Regions from separate parts of the Aminobacter sp. Y103A genome, predicted to be linked through region 1. Evidence: predicted binding sites of a transcription regulator. Region 1 holds the regulator's gene; each other region holds the start of a gene.
The links. Region 1 encodes PhoB, which activates phosphate uptake and scavenging genes when phosphate is short. Its sites were predicted from a motif close to TGTCATNNANCTGTCAT; they were not measured.
Positions count from the first base shown of each region.

Region 2: the regulator PhoB is predicted to act here: its motif matches at 8,384-8,400, upstream of Amn_RS11205 (RNA degradosome polyphosphate kinase).
Region 3: the regulator PhoB is predicted to act here: its motif matches at 2,184-2,200, upstream of Amn_RS16530 (DUF1868 domain-containing protein).

Region 1 covers NZ_AP017986.1:4,939,229-4,949,714, forward strand. Annotated here, with positions in the region: gene Amn_RS24195 (CHASE domain-containing protein) at 1-839, opposite strand, end outside; gene Amn_RS24200 (ATP-binding cassette domain-containing protein) at 960-1,748, opposite strand; gene Amn_RS24205 (sugar ABC transporter permease) at 1,770-3,122, opposite strand; gene xylF (D-xylose ABC transporter substrate-binding protein) at 3,263-4,303, opposite strand; gene Amn_RS24215 (ROK family protein) at 4,553-5,794, shown strand; gene phoB (phosphate regulon transcriptional regulator PhoB) at 5,821-6,510, opposite strand; gene phoU (phosphate signaling complex protein PhoU) at 6,609-7,313, opposite strand; gene pstB (phosphate ABC transporter ATP-binding protein PstB) at 7,352-8,176, opposite strand; gene pstA (phosphate ABC transporter permease PstA) at 8,201-9,517, opposite strand; gene pstC (phosphate ABC transporter permease subunit PstC) at 9,514-10,486, opposite strand, start outside.
Region 2 covers NZ_AP017986.1:2,285,730-2,296,215, reverse strand. Annotated here, with positions in the region: gene Amn_RS11240 (CsbD family protein) at 45-224, shown strand; gene Amn_RS11235 (TetR/AcrR family transcriptional regulator) at 416-1,033, opposite strand; gene Amn_RS11230 (NIPSNAP family protein) at 1,138-1,893, shown strand; gene fumC (class II fumarate hydratase) at 1,991-3,388, shown strand; gene Amn_RS11220 (DoxX family protein) at 3,591-4,016, shown strand; gene Amn_RS11215 (DoxX family protein) at 4,150-4,563, shown strand; gene ppx (exopolyphosphatase) at 4,572-6,107, opposite strand; gene Amn_RS11205 (RNA degradosome polyphosphate kinase) at 6,107-8,314, opposite strand; gene Amn_RS11200 (zinc-finger domain-containing protein) at 8,469-8,717, shown strand; gene Amn_RS11195 (FAD-dependent monooxygenase) at 8,733-9,968, shown strand; gene Amn_RS11190 (TIGR02117 family protein) at 9,911-10,486, opposite strand, start outside.
Region 3 covers NZ_AP017986.1:3,371,635-3,382,120, forward strand. Annotated here, with positions in the region: gene Amn_RS16520 (VOC family protein) at 1-346, shown strand, start outside; gene Amn_RS16525 (alpha/beta hydrolase) at 471-1,316, shown strand; gene Amn_RS16530 (DUF1868 domain-containing protein) at 1,383-2,138, opposite strand; gene minE (cell division topological specificity factor MinE) at 2,381-2,650, opposite strand; gene minD (septum site-determining protein MinD) at 2,647-3,462, opposite strand; gene minC (septum site-determining protein MinC) at 3,480-4,184, opposite strand; gene Amn_RS16550 (lysoplasmalogenase) at 4,427-5,119, shown strand; gene Amn_RS16555 (coniferyl aldehyde dehydrogenase) at 5,106-6,530, shown strand; gene Amn_RS16560 (DUF1801 domain-containing protein) at 6,549-7,016, opposite strand; gene Amn_RS16565 (DMT family transporter) at 7,118-8,011, opposite strand; gene Amn_RS16570 (YeiH family protein) at 8,183-9,253, shown strand; gene Amn_RS16575 (LysR family transcriptional regulator) at 9,270-10,163, shown strand; gene Amn_RS16580 (hypothetical protein) at 10,176-10,301, opposite strand; gene Amn_RS16585 (hypothetical protein) at 10,401-10,486, shown strand, end outside.

The DNA.
Region 1 (10,486 bases):
ACGGTCCATCTGCGGCCGGCGACATTGGCCTCGCGCGTCACCGAAAACTCGTTGCCATAGCTGGGATCGGGTGGCACCTGCGAGCGGAACAAAAGCGTGTCATCGCCCATCGTCCCGTCGAATACCTCCACCGCCACCGGCAGTAGCGGCGCCTTGCCGAGTGCTGCCTGGAAAAGCTCCGATGTGCGGAAGGCGACATAGAGAAAACCAGCGGGTGCCGGACCTTCTGCCGCCGGGCGGTCGACGCGTGAAAGCACCAGGATCCCGGGCTGCTTCTCGTTGTCGCCCTGGCCGAGCAGCACCCTGCCCGTCGCCCTGGGTTCGCCCTGGGCCGCCATTGCCGATTCGATGGCGGGCCGGCGCAGCGGGTCGGTTGCCATATCGTAGCCCATCGCATCGAGGCTGGCCTTGCTCATCGGCTCGAACAGCACGATGGGCGTCCGCCAGTTCAGCGTCGTCTCAGGATACAGCGCCCGGTCGATGCCGTAGCCGTCCTTCAGTTCGCGCATGACCGTCTCGCTCTGGCTGGTCTCGATCAGCCTGAGGAAGCCTATGCCGCGCAGGCTGGGGAAATTCTTCTCCGCATCGAGCGAAGCGAAATAGTCGCGGAACTGGTCGCGCGAAAGATGGCCCTTCTGCGCCACGAACATCGCTTGCGTCGCATGCAGCAAGGCAAGGTCGAATTCCAGCCTGCCCTCGATGCGGTTGAGCGCGTCGTCGGCGACGGACTGGAATTTGATCCGCGCCGCCTCCACGGTCGCCAGATACACGAGCCCGGCCATCGTCAGGCTGACAAGGGTCACGGCGATAAAGATCAGACTGGGGAAGTACTTTCTCAATTCCGGCTGGCTCGCGTCACCCACGCACCATTAAAGCACGATCGCGCAAAGGTGAAACTGCTTTTCGCGATCGTGCATTGAGCCAGACGTGCGGCCTGCCTGAGCCGGCAAAGGGCCTGTTCAGGCAGCGATCTGCATTGCCCCCGGTCCGGGCGTTGCGCCAGGCGGACACTTGCCGAGAATGATCATGCCCAACACTTCATCCTTGGTCACGTCCTCGGTGCGGGCCGTGCCGACGACCTGGCCGTTCTTCATCACGCAGACACGGTCGGCGAGATCGAACACGTCGTGGATGTCGTGGCTGATGAGAAAGATGCCGATGCCATCGGCCTTGAGCTGCTTGACCAGTTCGCCGACCTGCGCCGTCTCCTGTGGTCCAAGGGCTGCCGTCGGCTCGTCCATGATCAGTATGCGGGCATTGAACAGGATGGCACGTGCGATCGCCACAGACTGACGCTGGCCACCGGAGAGTTTGCTGACCGGCTCCTTGAAGCGCTGGAAGCGCGGGTTGAGCCGGCCCATCACCTTGCGCGCCTCGGCTTCCATGGCGACGTCGTCGAGCGTGCCATAGGCGGTCATGATCTCGCGGCCGAGGAAGAGGTTGGCGGCGGCATCGACATTGTCGGCCAGCGCCAATGTCTGGTAGATCGTCTCGATGCCGTATTTCTTGGCGTCGCGCGGGTTGGAGATCGCGGCCTCCTCGCCCCGGACCATGATGGTGCCGGCGTCGCGCTTGTAGGCACCCGACAGGATCTTGATCAGCGTCGACTTGCCGGCACCATTGTGACCGAGCAGCGCCACCACTTCACCGGGATAGAGGTCGACCGAAGCATCGTCGACGGCACGGATGCCGCCGAAGGCGATAGAGATGTTCTTGAGGTCGACGAGCGGGATACGGGTCTGTTCCATGATCTTGGCTCCCGGATTTCGTTAGACGCGCTTGCGATAGAGCGTGTCGAGCCAGACGGCCACGACCAGCACCAGGCCAACGACGATGTTCTGCAGCGGCGTGTCGATGTTGAGCAGCACCATGCCCGACTGCAATGACTGCATCAGAAGCGCACCCAGCATGGCACCGGCAACGGTGCCGGAGCCACCGGCGAGCGAGGTGCCGCCAATGACCGCTGCCGCGATGACCAGCAGTTCGTCCAGGGTACCGAGCGAGTTGGTAGCCGAGTTCAGGCGAGCACTGGAGACTGCCGCTGAGATCGCCGCCAGCACGCCCATGATCATGAACACCTTCATGGTGATCCAGCGCGTGTTGATACCGGCGAGGTTGGCTGCTTCCGGGTTGCCGCCGATGGCGAAGACATAGCGGCCAAAGCGTGTGCGGTTGGTGACGAAGGTCATGACGATGCCCACTGCCACCGCGATCAGGACGGGAATGGCGATGCCGTGGGCGATGAACAGGCCGCCTTCAGGGATGGTAATGCCGTTGGCCTCGGCGTAGCGACGCACGATACCGATCGGCCAAGGGTAGGAGTTGGCGATCCAGATCGCGCCAAGGATGACCCCGCAGGTAACGGCGCCGAGCAATGCCTCTGCCCAGACCGGCCGCAGCGGAAACTTGAAGCGCTTGCGTTGCTGGCGGCCACGCAGCAGCAGGAACACCACAGCCAGGCATGCGACAAGGCCGACGATCCAACTCCACGTCGCTCCGATGGCGCCCTGCGGACCACCACCCATGAGCTGGAAGGTGGCATCGAGCGGCGCGATCGTCTGGCCTGACGTGACCCACCAGGCCGCCCCGCGCCAGATCAGCAATCCGCCCAGCGTCACGATGAAGGCAGGAACCTCCATGTAGGCGATGACGAAACCTTGCAGCGCGCCTATCATCAGGCCAAGCGCAATACCAATGGCAAGTGCCAACGCCCAGATCCACGGATTACCAAGTTCGAGACCGACGGCTTTGACCAGGAAATGCACCTGGGCAAAGCCCATCACCATGCCGATCAGGCCTTCGGCCGACCCGACCGACAGGTCGATATTGCGCATGACGATAACCAGCACCATGCCGGTCGCCATAATCGCCACGGCAGACGCTTGCACCGACAGGTTCCACAGATTGCGGGCGGTCAGGAAGGTGCGGCTGTCGAATTCGAACGGGTTGACGCCAAGGCGCAAGCTCGAAATCACCTGCAGCCCGACCCAGATCAGAAGCAGCGCACCGACCATGCCGAGCATGCGCGTATCGATCTCGGTTGCCTTGAGAAAGCGTCCGACCGGGCCGAGTTCGGTCGTTCGCGCTCGGTCTGCCGGCGCGTTGGTTGTCGTGTCTGTCATTGATACCTCCCGACCGGATAGCCGTCTAAGCGGCAGCCGGTGTGCGCATGATAGGGTCAATCCGCCATGTCATGAAGCGGGCGCTTTTGAAAAACGCCGCGGGCAAGCCGCGGCGTTTGACCGACCGGATCGAACCGATCTCAGTTGCAGGCTGCGACCGAACCGGCCGCCACGCCCTGGCAGACCACGTCCTTGCCAACCCAGCCGGCGTCGATGACGACGTCGAGGTTGTCCTTGGTGATCGGAACAGGCGTCAGGAAGACCGAGTTCAGCTCGAGGCCGCCAGGCGTCTTGAACTTGGTGACGTTGGCGATCTCTTCCATCTTCTTGCCATCGGCGAGCTGCGAGGCGATTTCGGCGGCGTTCTTGCCGAGCTCGCGCGCGTCCTTCCACACCGAGACGGTCTGAGTGCCGAGCGCGATGCGGTTCAGCGCGGCATGGTCGCCGTCCTGGCCCGACACCGGCACCGAGCCGGCAAGGCCCTGTGCCTGAAGCGCTGCGATCGCGCCACCGGCGGTGCCGTCGTTCGAAGCCACGACCGCGTCGATCTTGTTGTCGTTGGCGGTCAGGAACTGTTCCATGTTCTTCTGGGCATTGGCCGGCAGCCAGCCATCGGTATAGGCCTCGCCGACATTCTTGATCTTGCCGGCGTCGACGGCTTCCTTGAGCACTTCCATCTGCCCGGCGAACAGGAAGTCGGCGTTCGGATCTGCACCGCTGCCCTTGATGAAGACGTAGTTGCCTTCAGGCTTGGCGGCGAACACGCCCTTGGCCTGCATGCGGCCGACTTCCTTGTTGTCGAAGGTCAGGTAGAAGGCGTCCTTGTTCTCGATCAGGCGGTCGTAGCCGACAACAGGAATGCCTTCGGCGACGGCCTTGTCGACAGCCGGTCCGATGGCCGAGGCGTCCTGAGCCAGGATGATCAGGGCGTTGGCGCCCTGGGAGATCAGGCTTTCGACGTCGGTCAGCTGCTTGGCCGGCGACGACTGCGCGTCAGCCGAGATGTACTTGTCGCCGGCGGCCTCGATGGCGGCCTTCATGGCGGCTTCGTCGGTCTTCCAGCGCTCTTCCTGGAAGTTCGACCAGGAGACGCCGATGACCTTGTCCTTTGCCGAAGCCACTGCCGTAAGCGACAGAGTCATGGCAACGCCCGCCAGGATGGCGGTGGTAAACTTTTTCATTATTTCCTCCCTGCGCCCAATGGGCGCGCCTACTTCGCGATAGCCCTTGGAGAAGCTCTTTTTTTCGAGCCTCGAAAAAATACTGACTCAATGCCCGGCCACTGTCAACATGGTTTCGCGAGCGCTCCTTATTTTTTTCGGAGCCCGAAATAAATAGAGACATTTGGCGCTGGCTCTGTCACAATCACTTGGCGCGTAAGGGACTGCCGCTTAAGAAGGGCAGCGCTTCGCCGGGAGGAAGACGAGCACATGTCGGTCGGCATACGTCACGACGATCTGAGACGGCGCAACCGCGCCATGGTTATATCCGCGGTTCGCCGAGCCAGCCAGCCATCGCGCACCGAAATCGCTGCCACCACCGGCCTCAGCCATTCGACGATCTCGACGATTTCCTCCGATCTCATATCAGAAGGCATCCTTGCCGAGGCCAAGTTCAGCGAACCCGTCTCCATGAAACGGGGGCGGCCGCAGGTCGGGTTGATGCTCGATGCCGACGCTGCGTCTGTCGTTGCGGTCGTGCTCTCGCTCAACAGCCTGTCCGCCGCCATCATCGACTATGCCGGCAACACCGTGACCGAAGAGACCCGGCGGCTTGTCACGCAGCAGATGCCTGCCGAGGCGCTGGTCGACGAATGCGTCGGAATGGTCCGGCGCCTGATCGACAGCGCCGGCGCTTCGGGCGGCGCCGTCCTACGCATCGCCATCGCCGTCCAGGGCATCACCGACGCCGCCTCGCGCAAGCTGTTGTGGTCTCCCATCACCCGCTACGACGACATCCCCTTCGCCGACCGGCTGGAGCAGGAGTTCGGCGTACCTGTTTCGGTTGAGAACGACTGCAACATGATCGCCGAGGCCCTGCGCTGGCGAGATCCGGTGCGTTATCGCGACGACTTCATCGCCATCCTGCTCTCGCACGGCATCGGCATGGGCCTAGTCATCAAGGGCGAGCTGTTCACCGGCACGCAGTCGTCGGGTGCCGAGTTCGGCCACATGATCCACCGCCCGGACGGCGCGCTTTGCCGCTGCGGCCGCCGCGGCTGCATCGAGGCCTATGCCGGCAACTACGCCATCTGGCGCAACGCAAGGGTTGGCGACGAGAATGCCGAGCCGCTGGCCGACCTGTCCGACGACGACATCAGGGCCGTGGCAGATGCGGCACGTGACCATGATGGCCCCGAACGCGAGGCCTTTCGCAAGGCCGGCGAAGCCATCGGCTTTGGACTCGGCTCGATGTTTGCGCTGTTCGACCCGGCCCCCCTCGCCTTCGTCGGCGTCGGCGCAACCGCCTTCGACATCATGGAGCCACATGTGCGCGCGGCCATCGCCAAGACGGCGGGCGGGCTGCACTCGAAGGCGATCTCCTTCGACACCGAACCCAACGAGGTTCCGCTCAAACGCGAGGGCGCGATGATGCGCGCGCTGCTTGCCGTTGATCAGGAGATTTTTGCCGCAGGCACGGCTCCACGCCGTGCCGGTGCCGACGTCGCCTAGCTGAGCGGAAAAGAGCCCGAAGCGGCTCAGTCCTCGCGGATGGCGTAGCCGGCACCGCGAATGGTCCGGATCACGTCAGGCATGCGGCCGTTGTTGACCGCCTTGCGCAGGCGCCCGACATGCACGTCAACGGTGCGCTCGTCGATATAGATCGTCTCGCCCCAGACATTGTCGAGCAACTGGCTGCGCGAGAACACGCGGCCCGGGTGCCGCATCATGAATTCGAGCAAGCGGAATTCGGTCGGCCCGAGCTTGATCTCGCTCTTCTTGCGGTAGACGCGGTGCGACTCGCGGTCGAGCATGATGTCGCCGACCTTGAGCACCGAGGACAGCACCTCGGGTTTGGCCCGGCGCAGCAGCGCCTTGACGCGCGCCATGAATTCCGGCGTCGAGAACGGCTTGACCAGGTAGTCGTCGGCCCCGGTCGAAAGCCCGCGCACCCTGTCGCTTTCCTCGCCCCGCGCCGTCAGCATGATGATCGGCAGGCGTTCGGTGTCGGGACGCATCCTGAGCCGGCGGCACAGTTCGATACCCGACAGCGCCGGCACCATCCAGTCGAGCACCAGCAGGTCGGGCACGTTTTCCTGGAGCCGGATCTCGGCCTCGTCGCCACGCGTGACGACCTCGACCTGATAGCCTTCGGATTCGAGATTGTAGCGAAGCAGCACGCCCAGCGGCTCTTCGTCTTCGACGACCATGACCTTGGGAGCGATCATTGGCTATACCTTGTCCTTGCGCATGGCCGCTTCTGGACCATGCGCTGATTTAACCTATGCAGCGCCCCCGCGCCAAACGCATGCGGTTGCGGAAATGCTCAGGCCGGAACCGTCGTCGTGGTCTCGTCGACCTTGGGCCGGTTCAGCGGCAGCTGCGTACCCGTCACGACGAAATAGGCGTTCTCGGCGATGTTGGTGACATGGTCGCCGATGCGCTCGAGGTTCTTGGCGCAGAACAGCAGATGCGTGCAGGCCGTGATGTTGCGCGGATCTTCCATCATGTAGGTCAGGAGTTCGCGGAACACGGCGGTGTACTGGATGTCGATCTTCTGGTCGTCGGCGCGCAGATCCTTCAGGCCCTCGGCCTGACGCGCGACATAGAGATCGACGACGCCGCGAACCTGGCCGAGCACCAGCTGCGCCATCGCATCGATCGAATGCGAGAGATTGCGCGGGGTCGGCGACTGGCCGACAGCGCCGACCCGCTTGGCAATGTTCTTGGCGAGGTCGCCGATGCGCTCGAGGTCACCCGCCATGCGGATGGCACCGACCACGGCGCGCAAATCCTGCGCCATCGGCTGGCGCTTGGCGATCAGCGTGATCGCCGAATTGTCGAGATCGCGCTGCTTGGCGTCCATGATCGTATCGTCGGCAACGACGTTTTGCGCCAGTGCCTGGTCGGACGTGAGAAGCGCGCGGATGGCGCCGGCCACCATTGCGCTGGAAAGATCGCCCATGTCGCGGATGAGCTGGTCGACGTGCTGAAGTTCTTCGTCGAAGGACCGGACTGTATGTTCGCCCATGATTTCTTCCTCGTATCGTGTGCCGCGACGAAACCCACTCAGCCGAAGCGGCCGGTGATGTAGTCCTGCGTCCGCTTGTCGTCGGGGTTGGTGAACATCTTGTCGGTCGGGCCTTCCTCGACGAGATAGCCGAGGTGGAACATCGCCGTGCGCTGCGACACGCGCGCCGCCTGCTGCATCGAGTGCGTGACGATGACGATCGTGTAGTTCTCGCGCAGTTCGTCGATCAGCTCCTCGACCTTGGCGGTGGCGATCGGGTCGAGCGCCGAACACGGCTCGTCCATCAGGATCACCTCGGGCGAAACGGCGATGGCGCGCGCGATGCACAGGCGCTGCTGCTGGCCGCCCGACAGGCCGGTGCCCGGCTCGTTGAGACGGTCCTTGGCTTCGTTCCACAGAGCGGCCTTCTGCAGGCTCTTCTCGACGATCACGTCGAGCTCGGCCTTGTTCTTGGCGAGACCATGGATGCGCGGGCCGTAGGCGACGTTCTCGTAGATCGACTTCGGGAACGGGTTCGGCTTCTGGAACACCATGCCGACGCGGGCGCGCAGCTCGACGACGTCGATCTTGGGATCGTAGATGTCTTCGCTGTCGAGTGTGATCTTGCCGCCGACGCGGGCTGCGTCGATGGTGTCGTTCATGCGATTGAGGCAGCGCAGGAAGGTCGACTTGCCGCAGCCCGACGGGCCGATCAGCGCCGTCACCTGATTCTGGCGAACGTCGAGATCGACGCCGAACAGCGCTTGCTTCTCGCCATAGTGCACGGTCACCTTGTCGCCGCGCATCTTGATGATTTCGTTCGTTCTGGCGTTCATCTCAGCATTCACCGCGTCGTCGAGGGATTTTTCGGTCATGATGTTCATAGCAGGATGCTCCTTGTCCATGCCCTACCAGCGGCGCTCGAAGCGGCGGCGCAGGACGATGGCGACGATGTTCATGGCCATGAGGAAGATGAGAAGAATGATGATGGCGCCCGACATGCGCTCGACAAAGGCGCGTTCGGCCTCGTTCGCCCACATGTAGATCTGCACCGGAAGTGCGGTTGCGGGATCGAACGGCGTCTTGGGATAGTCGGCGACGAAGGCGACCATGCCGATCAAGAGAAGCGGTGCTGTCTCGCCGAGCGCACGCGCCAGGCCGATGATGGTGCCGGTCAGGATGCCGGGGGCGGCCAGTGGCAGGATGTGCTGGAACACCATCTGCATCTTCGAGGCGCCGAGGCCAAGCGCTGCCGAACGGATCGACGGCGGCACGGCAGCCAAGGCGGCGCGCGTCGCGATGATGATGGTCGGCAGCGTCATCAGCGTCAGCACCAGCCCGCCGACGAAGGATGCCGAACGCGGCAGGCCGAGGAAATTGATGAACACGGCCAGGCCGAGCAGACCGAAGACGATCGACGGCACGGCGGCGAGGTTGTTGATGTTGACCTCGATCAGGTCGGTGAAGCGGCTCTTCTTGGCGAATTCCTCGAGATAGATCGAGGCGGCGACGCCGATCGGCAGCGCCAGCAAGAGCACGATCACCATCATGTAGAACGAGCCGATGAGGGCTACGCCGACGCCCGAGGTTTCAGGACGGCTTGATGCGCCGTAGCTGAACAGACCGGTATTGAAGTGCTCGGCCATCACGCCTTCGGCCTTGAGCTTGTTCATCCACTCGACCTGCTGGTCCGACACCTTGCGGCGGCTTTCCGGCACGTCGAGGTCGATCTGACCCTTGAAGGCCGAGTCGAGATTGGCGGCGGCGAGGATGTCGACGTTGCGGGTCGTGCCGATGACCGACGGGTCGGCGGCGACGATCGCCCGGAGCTGGACCCGCGAGCTGTCGGACAGGAAGCCCTTGAGCTTGCGCACATCGGCCTTGTTGTTCGGGTCGATGCCGAGCTTCTCGATCAGCGCCTGTTCGGCGAGCTTGGGATAGTTCGCCGTGATCAGCACATTCGGATCGGTCGCCCGCTTGTTGGACGGGTCGATGATCTTTTCGTCGAAGTTGATCGGCAGCGTCACCGTCGTCTGCCAGAAGGCCGTGTAGCCCTTGGAAACGATCGAGGTCAGCATCACTGCCAGGAAGGCCAGGCCGATGGCGATCGCCAGCACACCATAGAGTCGGAAGCGGCGTTCGGCGGCATAGCGCTTCTTGAGGCCGATGTCGCGGCGCGGACGGGCAGCTGACGCGGTCAGCGTGTCGAGCGAAATATCGGTCATTCGTACTGCTCTCGGTACTTCCGGACGATGTAAAGGGCGACGATGTTCATCACCAGCGTCAGCGCGAACAGCGTGATGCCGAGCGCGAAGGCGACGAGCGTCTGCGGCGTGTTGAATTCAAGATCGCCGGTCAGCTGGTTGACGATCTTGACGGTGATGGTGGTCATCGCCTCGAAAGGGTTGAGTGTCAGGTTGGCGGCAACGCCCGCTGCCAGCACCACGATCATCGTTTCGCCGATGGCGCGCGAGGCGGTCAGAAGGATGGCGCCGACGATGCCCGGGAGAGCGGCTGGGAGGATGACGCGCTTGATCGTTTCCGAGCGCGTGGCGCCAAGGCCGAGCGAGCCGTCGCGCATGGCGCGCGGCACGGCGGTGATGATGTCGTCGGAGAGCGAAGAGACCACCGGGATCAGCATCACGCCCATGACCAGGCCGGCGGTCAGGATCGACTGCGCCTGGATGAACGGGGTGCCGCCGGTGAGCGCCGCGCTGATGTCGCGCAGGAAAGGCCCAAGCGTGACGAGCGCGAAGATACCATAGACGATTGTCGGGATGCCGGCGAGCAGCTCGAGCGCCGGCTTGACCACCGCGCGTACCTTGGGTGCTGCGTATTCCGACATGTAGACCGCCGACATCAGGCCGATCGGCACTGCGACCAGCAGCGCGACGACGGCAATGTAAAGCGTGCCGGCAAGCAGCGGGATCAGGCCGAACTGGCCTTCGCTGGCGCCCGCACCAGCAGCGGCGAAGCGCGGATCCCACACCGTGCCGAAGAAGAAGTTGGTCAGCGGCACCTTCTCGAAAAAGGCGATCGTCTGGAACAGCATCGACAAAACGATGCCGATGGTCGTGAGAATGGCGAGCGTCGAGGCGCCGAGCAGGCTCCACAGCATCACCTTCTCGACATTGTTGCGTGCCCTGGCGCGCGGGCTGATGCCCTTCAGCCCGAAGCCGACGCCGATCAGGGCG
Region 2 (10,486 bases), 2.7 Mb from region 1:
CATGCCGAACGTTGTGCTGCGCCACCCACCACAGGAGATGCGACATGGTGAACAAGGATCAGGTCAAGGGCGTTGCCAAGCAGGTCGCCGGTTCGGTCAAGGAAGCCGCCGGCAAGGCCACCGGCAACAAGACGACCCAGGCCAAGGGCACGGCCGAAAAGATCGCCGGCAAGGTGCAAAAGGCCTATGGCGACACCAAGGAAAAGATCAAAAAGGCGCTCTGACCGTCAGCGAACGCCAATCGCGCAATCCCAGTCATGGGCCCAGCCATGTGCCCAGCCACGGGCCAAGGCACGGATCCAGCCACGGGCATCCGGTAACTGTTGTCCCAGCCACGGCTATTCCAATGGAGGCGGCGCCATGCGCCGCCTTTTTGCTGCGGCAACGGCCCCGCCTGACATGAGGTGCCGCCTGGTCAGCCGTCTCGCCCCGTCGGATCGAAACCGGCCGCACAGGACCGCAGCACAGCTGCATGTTGTGCGGTCTTGGCCATCGACATGGCGCCGGAATATGTCGCGACTGCCAGGGCAGCGAAGCGATCCGGATCCGTCTGCCGATCTTCGACCCCGCTGTGCTGGTCAGCCCTGATCTTGTCGGCAATGGCCGCCTGCCAATCGGCAAAAATCCGCGCCAGTGCTGCGCGAAACTCCGGATCGGCGAGCGACAATTCATGCGCAAGGTTGTTGAGCGGGCAGCCGCGCACGAAACCCTGGCGCTCCAGTTGATCGGCGACGCCGGCAAAAACCTGTCGCACGCCCTGCCGCGCCGAAAGCGCGCCCTCGACCGGCCGGATCCAGGTTTCCGCCACCGCCGCCGCCACCCTTTCGTTGATCACAGCCAGGCCAAGCGCCTTCTTGGTTGGAAAATGATGATGCAGCGCCCCGCCGGTCACACTGGCCGCCTGCATCAGGTCGCCGAGGCTCGTGGCGTGATAGCCCTGTGCCTGAAACTTCTCCTCGGCAACGTCCAGAAGCTTCTGGCGTATGCCTTCGGGGTCGTTGGTGCGGGTCCTTCGATCTGTCGGTTTCGCCATGCGCTGCTCCAGGATTGAGGATGCCGCAAAATACCAGTTTGACAAAACCGGGCAACCGGTCTTTTATTAAAACAGGTCAACCGGTTTGTTATTGAGAGGGAATGATGTCCGAACACCTGACCGTGCCGCCCCGGGCGGCCGCCGAACTCTGCTCGCCTGTTGTCGAACTCAGGCAATACACATTGCATCAGGGCCAACGCGACGTGCTGATCGACATCTTCGACAGCCATCTTGTCGAGAGCCAGGAAGCGTGCGGCATGAAAATCATCGGCCAGTTCCGCGACCTCGACCGACCGGATCATTTCGTCTGGTTGCGTGGCTTCGACGACATGGCTGCCCGAAAGGCCGCACTCGAAGCCTTTTACGGCGGACCGGTCTGGGCTGCCCACAAGGATGCGGCCAACAGGACCATGATCGATTCCGACGACGTCCTGCTGCTGCGCCCAGTCGGCGGCGGTTTCGATCTTTCGGGCAAGGCGCGCGGCATGGCTGGCCTGGTGCAGCCGGGCGCGATGATCGTTGCAACGATGTTCCACCTCCGCCCCGCAGCCGAAGCCGAATTCCTCGCGCTGTTCGAAAGCGACGTCGTTCCGCTGCTTGCCCGCCTCGGGGCGCCGCTGCTTGCGACATTCCTCACCGAACATGCCGAAAACACCTTTCCGCGCCTGCCCGTGCGCGACGACGTCAACGTCTTCATCGCCTTTTCCGCGTTCGAAAACGCCGAAGCGCATGGCCGTCACCAGGCCGCTCTTGCCGCCGAGCCGTCATGGGTCGAGGGCGTCCTGCCCCGTCTTCACGGCCACCTCGCGCAACCGATCGAGCGGCTTCGCCTGATGCCGACCTCGCGCTCACTGCTTTGAACCGATTAGGATTTCGGCACGCCCCAATCTCCGCTTGAAGCGATGTGTGCAACGCGATAGGCCGATGCCCGCAACGAGATTTTTCGGAGACCTGATCGTGACAGCCCAGAAGACCAGAACCGAGACAGACACCTTCGGACCGATCGAGGTCGCCTCCGACCGCTATTGGGGTGCGCAGGCGCAGCGCTCGCTGGGCAATTTCAAGATCGGCTGGGAAAAGCAGCCGCTGTCGGTGGTGCGGGCGCTCGGCATCGTCAAGCGCGCCGCCGCCGAAGCCAACATGGCGCTCGGCCGCCTCGACCCCAAGATCGGCAACACCGTCGTTGCCGCCGCCCAGGAAGTCATCGACGGCAAGCTCAACGACCACTTCCCGCTTGTCGTCTGGCAGACCGGCTCGGGCACGCAGTCGAACATGAACGCCAATGAGGTGATCTCCAACCGCGCCATCGAGATGCTGGGCGGCGAGATGGGCTCGAAGAAGCCCGTTCATCCCAACGACCACGTCAATATGAGCCAGTCGTCGAACGACACCTATCCGACGGCCATGCACATCGCCTGCGCCGAGCGCATCGTCCACGACCTTCTGCCGGCGCTGAAGCACCTGCATGCCGCCCTCGACAAGAAGGCGCGCGAATTCGACCACATCATCAAGATCGGCCGCACCCACACCCAGGACGCGACGCCGCTGACCTTGGGCCAGGAATTCGGCGGTTATGCCGCCCAGGTCGCCTCGTCGATCAAGCGCATCGAGCTGACCCTGCCCGGCCTGCAGGAACTGGCCCAGGGCGGCACCGCCGTCGGCACCGGCCTCAACGCGCCGGTCGGCTTCGCCGAAAAGGTTGCCGAAAGCATTGCCGCCATCACCGGCATCGCCTTTGTCACCGCGCCGAACAAGTTCGAGGCGCTTGCCGCCCACGATTCGATGGTCTTCTCGCACGGCGCCATCAATGCGGCGGCCGCTGCCCTGTTCAAGATCGCCAACGACATCCGCTTCCTCGGCTCGGGCCCGCGCTCGGGCCTCGGCGAGCTGGCGCTGCCCGAAAACGAGCCGGGCTCGTCGATCATGCCCGGCAAGGTCAACCCGACCCAGTGCGAGGCGCTGACCCAGGTCTGCGTCCAGGTGTTCGGCAACAATGCCGCGCTGACCTTCGCCGGCAGCCAGGGCCATTTCGAGCTCAACGTCTACAATCCCGTCATGGCCTACAACTTCCTGCAGTCGGTGCAGTTGATGGCTGACGCGGCAATCTCGTTTACCGACAATTGCCTCGTCGGCATCGAGGCGCGCGAGGACAACATCAAGGCAGCGCTCGACCGCTCGCTGATGCTGGTCACCGCACTGGCGCCGACCATCGGCTACGACAACGCCGCCAAGATCGCCAAGACCGCGCACAAGAACGGCACCACGCTGCGCGACGAAGCGCTGGCGACCGGGCTGGTCAGCGCCGAGGACTATGACCGCATCGTCCGCCCCGAGGACATGACCCGTCCGGGCTGATTTCGGCCCGGGGTCGATCCCCTTGAAACGGCGCGGCAGTCACCTGCCGCGCCGTTTCTTTATGTGCAGCCCAGATCGTTCGGCCGACGGCTTCGAGCAATTCATTCTAACTGTGAACGATCTGTCGACACATCCACACCTTTAGTGAACAGTCGAGATCGACTAGGTGTTGGCCATCGAATTTCAACGGAGCCCCAAGCCCATGTCCAACGCTTCCATTGCCACCGCAAAGTCCGGCCTCAGCACCAACGCCTCGGCCCTCACCCTTGCCGGCCGCGTGCTTTTGTCGGTCATCTTCATCCTCGCCGGCTTTGCCAAGCTGACCGCCATTTCAGGCACCGCTGGCTGGTTCGCCAGCATCGGCCTGCCGCTGCCGACCGTCACCACCGTCGTCGTCGGCCTGGTCGAAGTGGTTGGCGGCATCGCCATCCTGGTCGGCTTCCAGACCCGCATCGCCGCGATCGTGCTCGGCCTGTTCACGTTGGCTGCCACCGCCGTTGCCCATCTCGACTTCGCCGACCAGGTCCAGGTGATGTTCCTGCAGAAGAACCTCGCCATTGCAGGCGGCCTGTTCGTGCTCGCCGCCTTCGGCGCCGGCGCCCTGTCGATCGACGGCCGCCGCCGCTAAGCTGCAGAAATTCCTCCCAAGAAATGGCCCGGGCTCGTCCCGGGCTTTTTTGTGCCCTGGCCCTGACGCCGGTTCGAGACGGTGATGACATCGAAAGTGAGCCGGTGCATCCTGCGGCTGCGAGGACACCTCCATGCTGAACAGCCTGCTTCTTCTTGTCGCCAGAATTCTGATCGCCGCGCTGTTCGTGCCGGCGGGCATCGGCACGCTGTCCAACATCTCGGGCACCGCAGGCTATTTCGCCGGGCTCGGCTTTCCCTTGCCGACGCTCGTCGCATTGGGCGTCGGGCTGTTCGAGCTGGTCGGCGGCCTGCTGGTGCTTACAGGTTTCCAGTCCCGCGTGGTGCCCGTCCTGCTCGCCGCCTTCGCGCTCGCTGCCGGCTTCATCGGCCATTACGGCCGGGGCGGCGACAATGCCGCCATGGCCTTCATGCACCAGCAGGCGCTGATGAAGGACATCGCTACCGCGGGCGGCTTGCTGGCGCTCTCAGTGGCGGGTGCCGGCGCGCTGTCGCTCGACCGGCTGCTCGCCCGCCAGCCTGTTTGACGGCGATGCTATTTGACTGAGATGCTGGGGCCGTCCTCGACCGCCAGCACCAGCTTGCGGCCGGTGACCTTGGCAAGCTGGGCCAGACGTCCCGCCGGCCGCTCGCCATAGAGCTGGCCGAACTCCGACGGGATCACCAGCGCCAACACGCCATTGCCCCTGTCTTCCCAGCGCAGCTTCGGCATCACCCCCGGCATCGAGGCCGAGAGCAGATAAACCACACGCATCATCGCGCCGAGGATGCGGGCGCGCTCGAGATAACGCGGCGTCGCCAGTTCCTTGAGCTCAGGGGCGAAGCTGTCGTTGAAGACACCGTCATGGCGGAACAGATTGGCCAGCGCCAGGAAGGCACGGCCGGGATGATCGACGCCGATGAACGAGGCATGCGCGATGATGTTGAGCGACTGGCGGCCGCGATATTCCGGGTGCGCCCGCCAGCCGATGTCGGCGAGAAGGCAGGCGGCGTGACGGTAACGCGCCTCCTCTTCGGTTTCCTCGATGCCGAAGGCGGCGAAGGACTGCTTGGTCCACTCGGTCAGTTCATGGGCATGGCGCACCGAACGCGCCCGCAGCACGGCCAGCTCCTCGGCCGCCGAGATCAGCGGATCGGCGCGCTGTTCCTGCTCTTCGAGCAACGAGAACAGAAAACCCTCGCGCACGCCGAGCGCCGAGACCACGATCTTCTCCGGCTTCATCGCCGTGATGATCTCCTGCAGCACCAGCGCGCCATAAGGCAAAAGCGACCGGCGGTTCTTGGAGACGCCTTCGATGCCCTTGATCTTCTCGACCTCGCCGCGCGCCACCTGGCGCAGGAACGGCACCAGGGTCACCGGGTCCATCTGGTAGTGATGCATCACCTCCAGCGGATAATTCGAGGTGTTCATGTGCAGCCGGGCGAGGTTTCGCCAGGTGCCGCCGACGGCATAGAATGTCCTGCCCTGCCCGCCCTTGAGCAATTTGGCGCGGGCGAGTTCGGCATGCGCGATCTTGGCGGCCGTTACAGGCGAGCCCTTGGCCATGTCCTGCAGCCTGAGGCCGCCCAATGGCAAGGTGATGCCGTCGCCGATGGCTTCGCCCCTGACGTCGACAAGCTCGAGGCTGCCGCCGCCAAGGTCGCCAGCGATGCCGTCGGCGGGATGGAAGCCCGAGATGACGCCGAGCGCCGAATAATAGGCTTCCTCGCGGCCTGTCAGCACCTGGATCTTGGTGCCCAGCACGTCCTCGGCACGCTGGATGAAGTCGGGGCCGTTGATCGCCTCGCGTGCGGCGGCGGTGGCCAGCACATACATCCTTTCCGCGCCGGCCTGCTCGGACAGCGCACGAAAGCGCCGGAACTCCTCCATCGAGCGGGTCACGCCCTCGGGGTCGAGCTTGCCGGTGGAGACGATGCCGCGGCCGAGGCCGGCGAGCATCTTTTCGTTGAACAGAAGGGTCGGCGAGCGTGCCAACCCTTCATAGACGACGAGACGTATGGAGTTCGAGCCGATATCGATGATCGACAGCGGTCGGCGGTCCTTGAGCCGGCCCTGCGAAAGCTGCGCCATCAGCCGGCCGCCGCCTCCGCCTTCTTGCGACGCTTGAACTGGGCAATGCGTTTGGGCGCGTGAGACTTCAGCGCGTCACCCCGTCCGGAGAGGCTCGGATTGGTCATGAAATATTCCTGCGCATTGAACGGCTCTTCGCCCTCGTCGAGCGTTATCCGCCGCGAGGTTCCATCCGCCAATACTTCGAAACTTTGCTGGTTGTCCATGATATTTCCCAGCATGACCTGGCCCAGCACCTGCTCGTGCACGGTCGAATGTTTGGCGATCGGCACCATGGTTTCGACGCGCCGGTCGAGGTTGCGCGGCATCAGGTCGGCCGAGCTGATATAGACGATCGCCTCGTCCGACGGCAGGCCGTGGCCATTGCCGAAACAATAGATGCGGCTGTGCTCGAGGAAACGGCCGACGATCGACTTGACGCGGATATTCTCCGACAGGCCGGGAACCTGCGGCCTGAGGCAGCAGATGCCGCGCACCACCAGGTCGATCTCGACGCCGCTGCGGCTGGCGTCATAAAGCGCGTCGATGACGTCGGGATCGACGAGCGAATTCATCTTCATCCAGATCTGCGCCGGCCGGCCGGCGCGGGCATGTTCGACCTCGTCGGCGATGTGCTTGAGGATGCGGCTGCGCAGCGTGTAGGGCGACAGTGCGATGCACATCTCGTCGGCCGGCTCGGCATAACCGGTGATGAAGTTGAAGATATGCGCCACATCACGCGCGATCGCCGAATCGGTGGTGAAGAAGGACAGGTCGGTGTAGATGCGCGCGGTGATCGGGTGGTAGTTGCCGGTGCCGAGATGGACGTAGTTGCGCAGGCGGCCGTCCTCGCGGCGCACCACCAGCGACATCTTGGAGTGGGTCTTGAGTTCGAGGAAACCGAACACCACCTGCACGCCGGCACGCTCGAGATCGCGGGCCCAGCGGATATTGGCCTCCTCGTCGAAACGCGCCTTGAGCTCGACGAGTGCGGTCACCGACTTGCCGGCCTCGGCGGCGTCGACAAGGGCGCGCACGATCGGGCTGTCGTTGGAGGTGCGGTAAAGCGTCTGCTTGATCGCCACCACTTCCGGATCGATCGCCGCCTGGCGCAGGAACTGCACCACCACGTCGAACGATTCATAAGGATGGTGGACGACAAAATCCTTCTCGCGGATCGCCGCGAAACAGTCGCCGCGATGGTCGCGGATGCGCTCGGGGAAACGCGGATTGAAGGGCGGGAACTTCAGGTCGTCGCGGGCGATCGAGACGATCTCCGAGATCTGGTTGATCGCCAGCGGCCCGCTCAGCACGCTGACGCGGTTCGAGGCGACACCCAGTTCGCTGGCAACGAACTCGCGCAGCTCGGCCGGCATCAGGCTGTCGAATTCGACGCGGATCACCGAGCCGCGGCGGCGGCGCTTGAGTGCCGTCTCGAACAGCCGGACAAGATCCTCGGACTCTTCCTCGACCTCGATATCGCTGTCGCGGATGATCTGGAAGGTGCCCGAGCCCTTGACCTCATAGCCGGGGAACAGCTTGCCGATGAACAGGTTGACCGTTTCCTCGATCGGGATGAAACGCACCGAGCGCTTGCGGTCGGGCAAGCGGATGTAGCGCTTGAGCGCCACCGGCAGGCGCAGCAGCGCCGTCATTTCCTCGCCGCTCTTGCGATGGCGCAGTTGCAGGGCGATCGAGAAGCCGAGATTGGGGATGAAGGGGAACGGGTGCGCCGGGTCGATCGACAAAGGCGTCAGCACCGGGAAGACCTGCTCCATGAAATGATCTTCGAGCCACTTGCGCTCTTCCTTGGTAAGATCCGCCGAGGCGATGGTCTCGATGCCTTCGAGCTTGAGCAGCTCGAGCAGGCTGGCGAGGCTTTTCTGCTGGTCTTCCTGCAGCCGCTCGACCTCGTGCAGCAGCTGGTCGAGTTGCTGTTCCGGCGTGCGGCCGTCGGCGCTGCGGATGGTGATGCCTTCGCGCACCTGCCCGGCGAGACCGGCGACGCGGACCATGAAGAACTCGTCGAGATTGCCGGCCGAGATCGACAGGAAGCGGACGCGTTCGAGCAGCGGATGGTTGGGGTTCTGCGACTGCTCGAGCACCCGCCTGTTGAACTGCAGCCAGGAAAACTCGCGGTTGACGAAGCGGTCCGGATTGCCGTCGATCGCGCCGGTCGGCGACTTGTCGTTGACGAAATCGGTATGGACCGGTTTCAGCTGATTCATTTGGACAACCCTTCCCCACTGCCGCGTTCCGCCGCTTATCCGGCTCAACTTATCCTCTGACAGGCAATTGCGACAGTTTCATTTCAGCATCTTGCAAAGCCGCCGCTTATGATACAAACGCTCTGCAATAAGGGTCCTCAGAAGGGAAAATACCATGGCCGGTGGCTCCATCCCCCACTTCCAGAACGACGCTGGACATGCCGTGATCGAGATCGGCGTCAAGGAGTTCATGTGCGTGGGCGCCAAGGCTCCGTTCGACCATCCGCATGTGTTCCTCGACATGGGCGCCGATTCCGAGAAGGTCTGCCCCTACTGCTCGACGCTGTACCGCTACTCCGCCAAGCTGAAGGCCACCGAGACCCTGCCGGCGGGCAGCCTCTACGCCATCGATCGCGCCGCCTGAGGCCCAGGCACGATCATGCGGTCGCCGCCGGTCGTCATTGCAGGCGCCGGCATCGCGGGGCTGACCGCCGCCCTTGCCTTTGCCCGGCACGGCGTCCGTGTCCACGTCCATGAACGTTCGCCGGTGCTCGAAGAAGTCGGCGCCGGTCTCCAGCTTTCTCCCAACGCCACCCGCATTCTCGACCGCCTCGGCGTGCTCGATCTGGTCAGCAGGTCTGCCGTGCGGCCCGAGGCGGTGGTGCTGCGCTGCGCGGCAAGCCTTGTCGAGCGCGGCCGCGTGCCGCTGGGTGCTGCGGCCGAACGCCGCTGGAAAGCGCCTTACCTCGTTGCCCACCGCGCCGATCTGCAGTCGGCGCTGCTCAGCCGCGTCAGCGAAAGCCTGCTGATCTCGGTCGCCACCGGATCGACGGTCGACACGGTCGAGCCCAGGGCGGACGGCCTCAGCATCTCGATCACCCAGGACGGCATCACGTCACAGCAAGAGGCCGGCCTGTTCGTTGCCGCCGACGGCGTCTGGTCGGCCAGCCGGCGCCTTGTCGGCCCGCATGAAAAGAGCCGGTTCTCGGGCGAGCTGGCCTGGCGCACGACGATCCCGGTCGACAGCGAGCTGGGCCGGCAGTTCGCCGGAGTGACATCGCTGACGACTGTCACGACCTTCCTGCATCCGGGCTTCCACCTCGTCGCCTATCCGGTCCGCGCCGGCCATGCCGTCAATCTTGTCGCCTTCACCCCCGGCACGGCAATTTCCGAGCAATGGTCCGGTGAAACCGATGCCGGCGCCTTGGCCCGCGCCATGCAGGGCACGGCCCCGGCACTCTCCCGGCTTGTCGAGGAGGCCGGGCCGTGGACGGTGTGGCCGCTGCACACTGTCGATGCCTCCCGTCCCTGGACCTCGGCATCCGGCATCGTGCTGATCGGCGATGCGGCGCATGCCATGACGCCCTTTGCCGCCCAGGGTGCCGCCATGGCGATCGAGGATGCCTGGACGCTGGCCGACGCCGTGCTCGCCGCCCAGAACAAGGCGGATGCGCTGCAACAGTGGGAAGCGGTGCGCAAGGCGCGTGTCGCCAGGGTGGCGCGGCGCGGCGCGCTCAACCATTTCGCCTGGCATGCGAGCGGGCCGGTGGCGCTCGCCCGCAACCTGTTCCTCAGGTTCAAGTCGCCGGCGAGCCTCGCCGCCGACATGGACTGGCTTTATGGCTGGACGCCGCCGGGCTGGTCGCCGCCTAGATCATCCGACGACCGGTTGTAGAGGCCGAGCGAAAAATTCAAGGTCGCCGGCAGCGGGTTCCACCAGCCTGTCGTCAAGCCGGCTTCCCGGAGTGCCGCCGCCGTCCAGGTGTTGCAGCCGGCGAGTGCGTTGAACTTGCCATGGGCATCGAAGAAGCCGTCATATTCGCCATAGGCTACCCCGAAAATGCGCTGAACGGCCCCTTCGTCGCGCACGAAACTGCGCTCGATGAAGTCGAGCATGGCGGCAAAACCCGCCTCGCCGAGCTCGAAACGCTGGACGGCGGGCTGAGGCAGGTCGACGTCGCCGGCGAGATCGACATGCATGACCGAATTGTCGAGGGTCAGCGCCGCAAACACCGGTCCGGGCTTCAGCTCCGACCAGGTCGGCGTGCCGATGTAGAAGGCCTTGCTGCCCCAGCCGAACACCAGGTAACGCGCCGCCGGCAGGTCGGCCTGGATGCCGGCGTCGAGCAGGAAGCCGAATTTCTGCAGCACGGCATCGTCGATCGGCACGGCGATGTCGGTGTGGATCGGGTT
Region 3 (10,486 bases), 1.6 Mb from region 1:
CGACGTCGAGGTCTCGATCGACTGGTACACGCGCCATCTCGGCTTCGAGGTGCTTACCAACTATGCGCCGGCCTTTGCCGACGTCTCCCGTGGGTCGCTGCGCCTGTTGCTCAGCGGCCCGACCAGTTCGGCGGCACGGCCGATGTCCGATGGCGCCCAGCCGCGCGCCGGCGGCTGGAACCGCATCCACCTGATCGTCGACGATCTCGCGGCGCAGGTGGCGCGACTGCAGGCCGAGGGCGCGCAGTTCCGCAACGACATGATCAAGGGCCCCGGCGGCGCGCAGATCCTGCTCGTCGACCCCTCGGGCAATCTCGTCGAGCTGTTCCAACCGGTCGGGCGCTAGGCGCAAGAGGTCGCGGCTTCCCCCGACAGGCGCCTGCACAACCCATGCTTGCGCGCTTGAGCAAAGGCGCTCACAGTTCCTTGGCCTCGATGGGAGGTTCTTTTCATCAACTGCGGGGGTAGTCATGATGCAGGCTTGGGGAGCTGATACGACCGAAGAGACATTCCAGAGCGCCGGAGGGCTGAACATCTTCCTCAGGTCGCGGCGACCGGAAGGCAAGGCGCGCGCCGTCGTCGTCATCTGCCACGGCGTCAATTCCCATGGCGGGCAGTATGGCTGGGCGGCGGAGCATCTCGTGAAGCACGGCTTTGCCGTCTTCGCGCTCGACCTGCGCGGACGCGGCAAATCGGACGGCGAACGCTTCTTTGTCGAGACGGTCGACGACTATGTCAGCGATGTCGCCGGCGCGATCCGGATTGCCAAGTCGCGATATCCCGGCCTGCCGCTGTTCCTGCTCGGCCACAGCGCCGGCGGCGTGGTCTCGGCCACTTACACGCTCGAAAACCAGTCGGAGCTTGCCGGCTTCATCTGCGAGAGTTTTGCCTTCCAGGTGCCGGCGCCCGGGTTCGCGCTCGCTGCGATCAAAGGACTCAGCCACGTCGCCCCGCGCCTGCCGGTGCTTAAGCTCAAGAACGAGGATTTTTCCCGCGACCCGGATGCGGTGGCAGCTCTCAACAGCGACCCGCTGATCGCCCACGAGGTTCAGCCGGCGCTGACCGTCGCAGCGCTCGTCCGCGCCGACGAAAGGCTGCGTGAGGAGTTCCCCATGATCACCCTGCCGGTGCTGATCATGCACGGCACCTCCGACAAGGCCACCGTCTGCCATGGAAGCGAATACTTTTTCGAAACCGCCGGCTCCCGGGACAAGACGCTGAAGCTCTATGAGGGCCATTATCACGATCTGCTCAACGACATCGGCAAGGAAGACGCCATTGCCGACATGACCAATTGGATCGACAAGCGCCTTTAGGCGCGCCAGCGCTGGGCGGCGTACAGGTCGTCACCGGGATCGCGACGCTCGCCGCGATCCATTCATTCAGCTGCCGAGTGCCTCCCACCTCCGCAATTTCCGCCCAAGGCCGCCAAGCACCAGCAACTCGCAGAAGTGGTTCATGTCCTCGAACGAGCAGAACGCCGGCGGGTCGAGTTCGAGGATCGGCATCTTGCGCCTGATGTCGCCGGCCACTTCGCCCAGCATCTCCTGCCAGCGCGGCAAGGCGTCGTCGTCGAGCCAGTCGATGGCGTAGGCGAAGGTGATGTGGAACGGGTAGTCGTCATGATCGGGATGGCGGTAGCCGAGCAGGTCGGCGAGCACGTCGCGCCATTGGCGCATTGCCCTGCGGTCGCGTTCCCGGGCACCGTCAACCAGAAGGCCGGAGGGCCGCGCATGTGTCACCTCGACCTGGAACGGCTCCAAGACCGGCAGCGTCTCCAGCCGCGCGGCCATGATCTCGGTCAACTCCTCGATCGACGCGTCGAGCGCCAGGCCATCCGGCCAGAATCCCGGCTTGCGACGGTACTCGATGACGCCCTGGAACAGTGTCATGTGCAGGCTGGTGATGGGAGTGAAGACGAAGTGCCTCGCCTCGGGCATGGCGAGGAATTTCTCGCGGGCCTCGACCAGACCTTCCAGCGTCGGCGAGCCCTTCGAGACATGGCAGACGATGGTGTTGCCAGGCTCAGGCAGGAAGCCACCAGCGCGTAGATAGCGCGTGCCGAGATGCGGCGGCTGGGTCGTGTTGCGTCCACTGGAATAAGCGAGCAGTTCGGGCGAGAGAGCATCTGCGGGCATCGTTGCGGTCCATCGTTCGAGGTCCGCCTGCCCTAACGCCCCTCAGCGACCGCCGCATGACAACAAGGAGATACGAGATTGCGAGTTCACGAAGCCGCAGCCTGAAAAGCTGCCCTCACCTTCGGGATCGTCGATGCGGGTGCTGCCGCCACGACACCTCAGGCCATCGCCGGCGTGGCAGGCACGACATCCTGCACACCGGCGGCCTCTCGGCGGATCGCCCAGCCAGCCTGCGTCTTCGCTCAGATCGCCGCCGCGGCCTTGATGCCGGCGTTGGGGATATGGATGTCGATTTCCAGCGTCGAGGTGGTGGCGCCGCGATCCATGGTGATCTTGACGTCATCCTGGTTGACCTGGACGTGCTTGGCGATGACCGCGATGATCTCCTCGCGCAGCACGGCGACGAGATCGGGCTGGTTGCGGTTGTTGCGTTCATAGGCGAGCAGCACCTGCAGACGCTCGCGCGCCACCGGTGCACTACCGCCACGCTTGAAGAAGTCGAGCAGTTTCATGCCACTCTCCTTCCCAGAAGACGGTTAAGGAGACCTTTCTTCTCGACCGGCGTGACCATCGGCACGTCCTCGCCCTCAAGGCGCTTGGCAGCGTCGGCATAGGCGCGCGCAGCGGCATTGGTCGGCTCGTTCAGCGTCACTGGCGAGCCGACATTGGAGGCGCGCAACACGCCCTGGCTTTCCGGAATGATGCCTAGCAGCGGCACCGACAGGATTTCCAGCACGTCGTCGATCGACAGCATCTCACCGCGGGCCGCGCGGCCGGCATCGTAGCGGGTTACCAGCACGTGCTTGGTGACGCGCTCCCCCTTCTCGGCCTTCAGCGTCTTGGAATCGAGCATGCCGATGATGCGGTCGGAATCGCGGACGGAGCTGACTTCCGGGTTGGTGACGATGACGGCCTCGTCGGCGAAGCGCATGGCAAGCTGGGCGCCGCGCTCGATGCCGGCCGGGCTGTCGCACAGCACGTAGTCGAACTTGTCCCGGAGCGCGTTGATGACACCGGCGACACCCTCCTCGGTCAGCGCGTCCTTGTCGCGCGTCTGCGAAGCCGGCAGCAGGAACAGCGATTCGACGCGCTTGTCGCGGATCAGCGCCTGCGCCAGCTTGGCCTGACCCTGCGTGACATTGACGAGGTCGAAGACGACGCGACGCTCGGCGCCCATCACCAGGTCGAGATTGCGCAGGCCGACGTCGAAGTCGATCAGCACCACCTTCTTGCCGGACTGGGCGAGCACGGCACCGAGGGCAGCCGTCGAGGTCGTCTTGCCGACCCCGCCCTTGCCAGATGTGACGACCACTACCTTGCCCATTTTGTTGTCTCCGTTTGTCAATTGAGGGGCGCGACCTGGATGGCGTTGTCTTCCAGATGGACCTGGATCGCCTTGCCATGCATCGACGGCTCCATGTCCTCGGCGGTGCGGTACCAGCCGTCGACGGCCAAAAGCTCGGCCTCGTTGCGGCGGCAGAAGATGCGGGCGCTGCGGTCGCCCCAGGCGCCGGCAAAGGCGCGGCCGCGCAGCGTGCCATAGACGTGGATCGAGCCGCCGGCGAGGATCTCGGAACCGAAGCTTGCCGAGCCCATGACGATCACGTCTCCATGCGGATGGACGATCGACTGGCCGGAACGCACCGGCTGCTCGACGATCAGTGTGTTGGACGGTGACAGCGGCGCCTTGGCGGCCTCCTCGGCCTTCGCCAGCGCTTCGGCGTCGACCTGTTCTTCCTCGACCATCGTCTTCCTCGCGCCGGCCAGTTTCGGTGGCAGCTCGTCGCCGAGCGAATCGATATAGTCGGCCTCGATCGCATAGGTCCTGATTCCGCGCTCGGCGATCAGGGCCACCAGGGCGCCGATTTCGTCGGCCAGCGGCTTCAGCGCATTGAGGTCCAGCACCACCGGCCGACCCTTGAAAAAGCCGGGAGAATTCTCGATCCAGCGGTCGAGATCCTGCAGCCACTGGTCCAGCGGCGCCTCGGGCACAAGCGCGAAGGCAACAAACGAACGGGCGCGAAAGCGGATGGATTTGTTCTGCATCGGGGCGCAAATCACTGGCAGGCTTCTGGGAGGTCGGGGTGTAGGCGATGGTGAACGAAACGTAAACTGCAATTCGCCTTACAGCGCGTTATGCTCCGCGCGTATCGCATTTGCGCAACGGCCCCGTGACCCGACCCCAAACATTGGCACCTGCCCTTCCCGCACTTTACGTAAGGGTAACTGGACAAACTGCCGAAAACATTGGCTTATCCTGACATCGGCAGCACGAGGGGGCGCGCGGCATGGGCACGGCGACACGCAGCAACGCAACGATCTACCGGCTCTTCGCCATCTGCGCGGTGCTGGCCATTCTGGGCAGCCTGATCGCGCCCGATGCCAGCTCGCACTGGCGCTGGCTGCATTACCTCACCAAGCCGACGGCGACGCTGCTATTGCTGATCGCCGTGCTGCGCGGCATGGATTCGCGTAGCTATGGCCTGCCGATCGCCATTGGCCTCGGCTTTGCCGCGGTGGGTGACTTTTTCCTGATGCTGCCGGGAGACTATTTCCTTGCCGGCCTCGTCTGCTTCCTGCTCACCCACTGCGCCTATATCTGGGCGCTGACCCGCGATTCGAAATTTGCAGGCAATATCGGCATCTTCGCGCTGTTTGCCGCGCTGGCCGCTGCCGTCTTCGCCGGGCTGTGGTCGTATTTGCCCTCGCCCATGCGCATTCCGGTTGCGATCTACGCGCTGGTGCTTGCCACCATGGCCGCCCAGGCGCTGTCGCGCGACCGCCAGCTTGCCGGCACGCCCGCGCAGAAAGCGGCACGCCTTGCAGCCCTCGGCGGCCTGTTCTTCATGGTCAGCGACACAGTGCTTGCTTATGGCCGCTTCCGCTGGAACATTCCCTACAATGCCATCTGGGTGCTCGGCACCTATTATGCAGCGCAGTATCTCTTCGCCCGTTCGACGGAAAACGATGCTGAAGCCTAACGACAGCCAGCCCGACCTCAGGGCAACCTTCGACACGCTGCGCGCCGCCTGGCTCGAGACGCGGCCGTCCTATGCCCAGCGCGTCGACGACCTCAAGCGCCTGCAGCGCGCTTTCGGCCAGCGCCTCGACGAGATGGTCGAGGCAATCAGCGCCGATTTCGGCCACCGCTCCCGCCATGAAAGCCTGCTCGGCGAAGGCAGCGTCGTCTTGTCTGAAATCAAGCACACGCAACGCATGCTGAAATCGTGGATGAAGCCCGAGCGTCGTTCGGCCGGTTGGAAGCTTCTGCCCGCCAGCGCCGAGATCCGCCACGTGCCGCTTGGCGTCGTCGGCATCATCGCGCCGTGGAACTATCCGGTGAACCTGGCGTTGGCACCGCTTGTCGCGGCCATCGCCGCCGGCAACCACGTCTTCCTCAAGCCCTCCGAACACACGCCGCGCACCGCCGCCTTCCTGCAGTCGCTGCTGGCAGAAGTCTTTCCGCCTGCGCGGGTGGCGGTGGCGCAAGGCGGCACTGAGCTGTCGGCGGCCTTTTCCGAACTGCCTTTCGATCACTTGTTCTTCACCGGCTCGACGGCTGTCGGCCGCAAGGTGATGGCCGCGGCCGCCCGCAACCTGACGCCGGTGACACTCGAACTCGGCGGCAAGTCGCCAGCCATCATCGCGCCGTCGGCCAATCTCGAACGCACGGCCCGGCGCATCGCCACCGGCAAATTCTTCAACGCCGGCCAGACCTGCATCGCGCCCGACTATGTTCTGGTGCCGCAGCAAAAGCGCGACGAGCTCGTCCGCCTGGTCAAGCAGGAAGTCAGTGCCCGCTACAACGCCAGGCAAGGTTTCGACGACTACACCTCGATCGTCAATGACGGCCAGTTCGCCCGCCTGAGCGGCCTGCTCGACGACGCAGCCGTACGCGGCCACGAGCGGGTCCCACTGCTCGACATCGCCACTTTGCCCGCCGGCCGCGAGCGCCTGCTGGCGCCGACCGCCGTGCTCGATCCCGCCCCTGACAGCGCCGTCATGCGCGACGAGATCTTTGGGCCGATCCTGCCCATCGTCGGCTATGCTTCGCTGGACCAGGCCATCGCCTATGTGGTGGAGCGAGACCGCCCGCTGGCGCTCTATTGCTTCGGCGACGACAAGGCCGAGATCGAAACAATGCTGTCGCGCATCGTCGCCGGCGGCGTTTGTGTCAACGACACGCTCTACCAGTTCGCCTGCGCCAACCTGCCCTTCGGCGGCGTCGGCGCCTCCGGCATGGGCCACTATCACGGCCGCGAGGGTTTCCTCACCTTCTCCAAGGCGATGCCGGTGTTGCGCAAATACGAGCCCTCGGCCAGTGACCTGATCCGCCCGCCCTACAAGGGCCTGACCGACTGGTTGGTGCGGCTGGTGACGAAACTGCACTGATTGAGATGTGCCGCTGGGTCAGCGCTGCCGCCGGTGATAGGTCAGCGCCATCGCCAGGCAGATCGCCAATGGGGCCGGCAACGGTTTATCGACGTCGAGCAGGAGCGCCCTGTTGCCCTGATAGGTGAAGGTTTCGCCAAAATGGGCGCGAACACTCTCCACCAGCGTCGTTTGACAGTTGAAATACACCGCGCAGGTCTGGCCGCCGGGCTTCGGCCAGCCGAGCCGTATGGTGGAGCCGCTGCCGCTGGCTTCTGTCAGATAAGCCGGCTCGCCCCATTTCAGCGTTTCGGTCAATGGCCCGACGCCCGGCGTTTCGGCCGCCGTCGACAGGATCAGCCCGCGTATCTCGAGCAATCGCGCCCGCACCGGCGCGGGGAATGCTGCAAACGCCGCCGCCACGGCCTCTGGTATCGCGGCGTTGAGCGCAGCCACGTTGTGCATATCAGCCAGTCTGCACTCGTTCATGTCGGCTTGCTGCATCATCAGCTGATCCCTGCTCCGCCCGGCACGATCGCATCATCCGGATTGACAAATCCTGCTGAATTTCAGGGGCCGGTGCGGGCCTCATTTGCCGCCGGCCGCCCTCACTTCATGAACAGCAGCGCCATGCCAGCCACCACCAGCGCCGCCCCTGCCCAGGCGCCGCCGGCCGGGCGTTCGCCCGTCTTGGCCCACAGCATCGGCAGGATGATCACGGGCGACGTGGCAGACAGGGTCGAGACGATGCCGACCTTGCCGCCGGACAGCGCAAACAGCAGCAGCGTCATGCCGATGGCGAGCGCGATGATGCCGGTCAGCGCTGTCAACGCCGCCACCTTCCAGGTCAGCGGCCCCTTCGGCTTCACCGCCGGGATCGGCAGTTGCAGCAGCACCGTCAGGCAGAAGGCGGCAATGCCGACACGCAGCATCGAGGCGAGGAACGGGTCGATACCTGTCGCCATGACAGGCCGCGCGATGATCGAGCCGATCGCCTGGCCGGTGGCGGCTCCCAGCCCGAGCGCCACGCCGATCCACAGCGGCCCCTTCACCGTCTCCCAGGCGTGCAGCTGGTCGCGGCGCTTGCCGAACAGGATCGCCAGCAACACGCCGGCGACCGTCAACCCGATGCCGGCCGCGGCCTTGGCGGACAGATCCTCGCCCAGCACCATCCAGCCAAGCACGGCAGCAATCGGCGCATTGAGCGCAAACAATATGCCGGAGCGGCGCGGGCCGAGCCGGTTCAGCGCGGCAAACAAAAGCGTGTCGCCGGCGAAGATACCGATCAGGCCCGACAGGATCAGCGGCCCGGCAACGCCGGCGTCGAGTTCGCGCCAGCTGCCGGTCGCCACCACGTAGACAGCCAAAAGCCCGGTGACGAAGAGCTGGCGCAGCCGGTTGAACGCCGGCGCACCGAGATGGCCGGCAGGCCCGGCCGAGATCAGCCCGGTGATGGCCCAGCATGTCGCGGCACCCAGTGCTGCAATCTCGTAAACAGGCATCGGCGACTCGGCATGAATGAGGAACGGAAGGGCCCAAGAGATACCAGAGACCGGACAGAGGTGAAACGCGCCAGACCATTCGCCTCACCCGAACGATTCAAGCGATATTACGCGTTGGATTGATTGAAAGCGGGCGCATAGCTTGCACCTGAAATCGACAAGTCCAAGCCCATGAATGCCCTAACCAGAACCGAAACCACACTTTCCCCCACCCGCAGCCAGGCGGGGCGCCAGCCGGCGCGTGGCCGTCACGACAACGCCAGACTGCTGCCCGGGCTGCTGCTTGCGGCGGGCATCGCTGCCCTTGCCTTTGCGCTGCGGCATTTGCCCGGCCTCGGCAGTTTCAGCCCGATGATCATTGCGATCGTGTTGGGCATCGCCTTTCACAATCTTGCCGGCACCCCGGACCAGGCCAAACCAGGTGTGGCGTTTTCGATGCGCAAGGTGCTGCGTTTCGCCATCATCCTGCTTGGCCTGCAGCTGACAGCAAGCCAGGTCGCCGAAGTCGGCATCACTGGTGTGGCCATCATCGCTGCCACGCTTGTTGCCACCTTCACCTTCACCGTGTGGCTCGGTCGGCTGATCGGCGTCGAGCAAAAGCTTGCCGAGCTGATCGCCGCCGGCACCTCGATCTGCGGCGCGTCCGCCGTCATCGCCACCAACACGGTGACCAAGGCATCGGACGAGGATGTCGCCTATGCGGTTGCCTGCGTCACCGTCTTCGGCTCGATCGCAATGTTTGGCTATCCGCTGCTGCCCGGGTTGCTCCAGCTTGGCCCCCACGCCTACGGTCTGTGGGCGGGCGCCTCGATCCACGAGATCGCCCAGGTCGTGGCAGCCGCCTTCCAGGACGGCCAGCAGGCCGGCGAGTTCGGCACCGTCGCCAAGCTCACCCGTGTCCTGATGCTGGCGCCTGTCGTGATCACGCTCAGCCTTGCCGCCCGCCAGCGCGCGAGATCGTCCAGAGCGACCCAAGGCGGCACAACTGCCCCGATGCCGTGGTTCGTGCTCGGCTTCATAGCCATGGTTGGCGTCAACAGCCTCGTCGACATTCCGGCGGTTGCGAAGACATGGATCGTCGCACTCACCACCTTCCTGCTCACCATGGCGCTTGCCGCCATGGGCCTCGAGACCGACATTCGCAAGCTCAGGGCCAAGGGACTTCGTCCACTCTTTCTTGGCCTGGCCGCGTTCCTTTTCATCGCGACTTTCTCTCTAATGCTGGTCAAGCTTCTGGGCTGAGACCGAAAGGAAAGCCGTGACTCTCGAACAGCTCAGGATCTTCGTTGCGGTCGCCGAACGCGAACATGTCACTCGGGCCGCCCAGGCACTGAACCTGACGCAATCGGCGACCAGCGCCGCGGTGTCGGCGCTGGAGGCGCGTTACCAGACGAAGCTGTTCGACCGCGTCGGCCGCCGCATCGTGCTCACCGACGCCGGCCGCATCTTCCTGTCCGAGGCGCGTGCCGTGCTGGCCCGTGCCGGCTCCGCCGAGGTGGTGCTGGCCGATCTCGCCGGCCTGAAGCGCGGCTCGCTCAAGCTTGCCGGCAGCCAGACTGTCGCCAATTATTGGCTGCCATCGGTCGCTCATCGTTTCCAACAGCGCTTTCCCGGCATCGCGCTCGGCATCACCATCGGCAACACCGAGACGGTCGCAGCTCAGATCCATGACGGTTCGGCCGATCTCGGCTTTGTCGAGGGCGAGGTCAACGATCCCGCCCTCGCCATTGAAGCGGTCGCCGAGGACGAACTGGTGCTGGTCGCCGTCGCCGATCATCCCTGGACCGTCACGCCGCCGTCCTCTCCCGAGGACCTGAAGTCGCAGCGCTGGATCGTGCGTGAACAAGGTTCGGGCACGCGCGCCCATTTCGAAGCGATACGGGCGCTGCGCGGCGTCGAGACCGACAGCCTCGACATCGTGCTCGAGCTGCCCTCGAACGAGGCCGTACGTGCGGCGGTGGAAGCCGGTGCCGGCGTCGCCATCATGTCGCGCCTCGTGGCGCACGCCTCGCTCAAGGCCGGCACGCTTGTCGCCGTCGACTTCGCGCTGCCCAGGCGCAGCTTCTTCGTACTGCGCCACCAGGAGCGTTATGCCACGCGCGCCGCGCGCGAATTTCTGGCGCTGGTCCGGGGTGAAGCCAGCCACGGCTGATCGACGTCGGCTTCACGTGCGAAATGCTGGCGTCATCGTCCCCTGCCAGATGCCGCGCATGCGGATGATCATCGCCATTTCGGGAATTTCCGACCCGGAAAAACCACGCTCACGCGCGCCCTGGCCGAGCGCTTTCACAGCTGTCATCTTCTGGGGCGACGTCGATGGCATCTCACGCCATCCCGATGACTATCTGGGCTGGCATCGCACAGGTTCTACGCCGATGGCGGTCACGAGTTGTTCGCCGACAAGGAGCTCGTCGATTCAGCAGACATCGTCATCGACGGAATGTGGCCAATAGCCAGCCAGATGGAGAGGCTCGA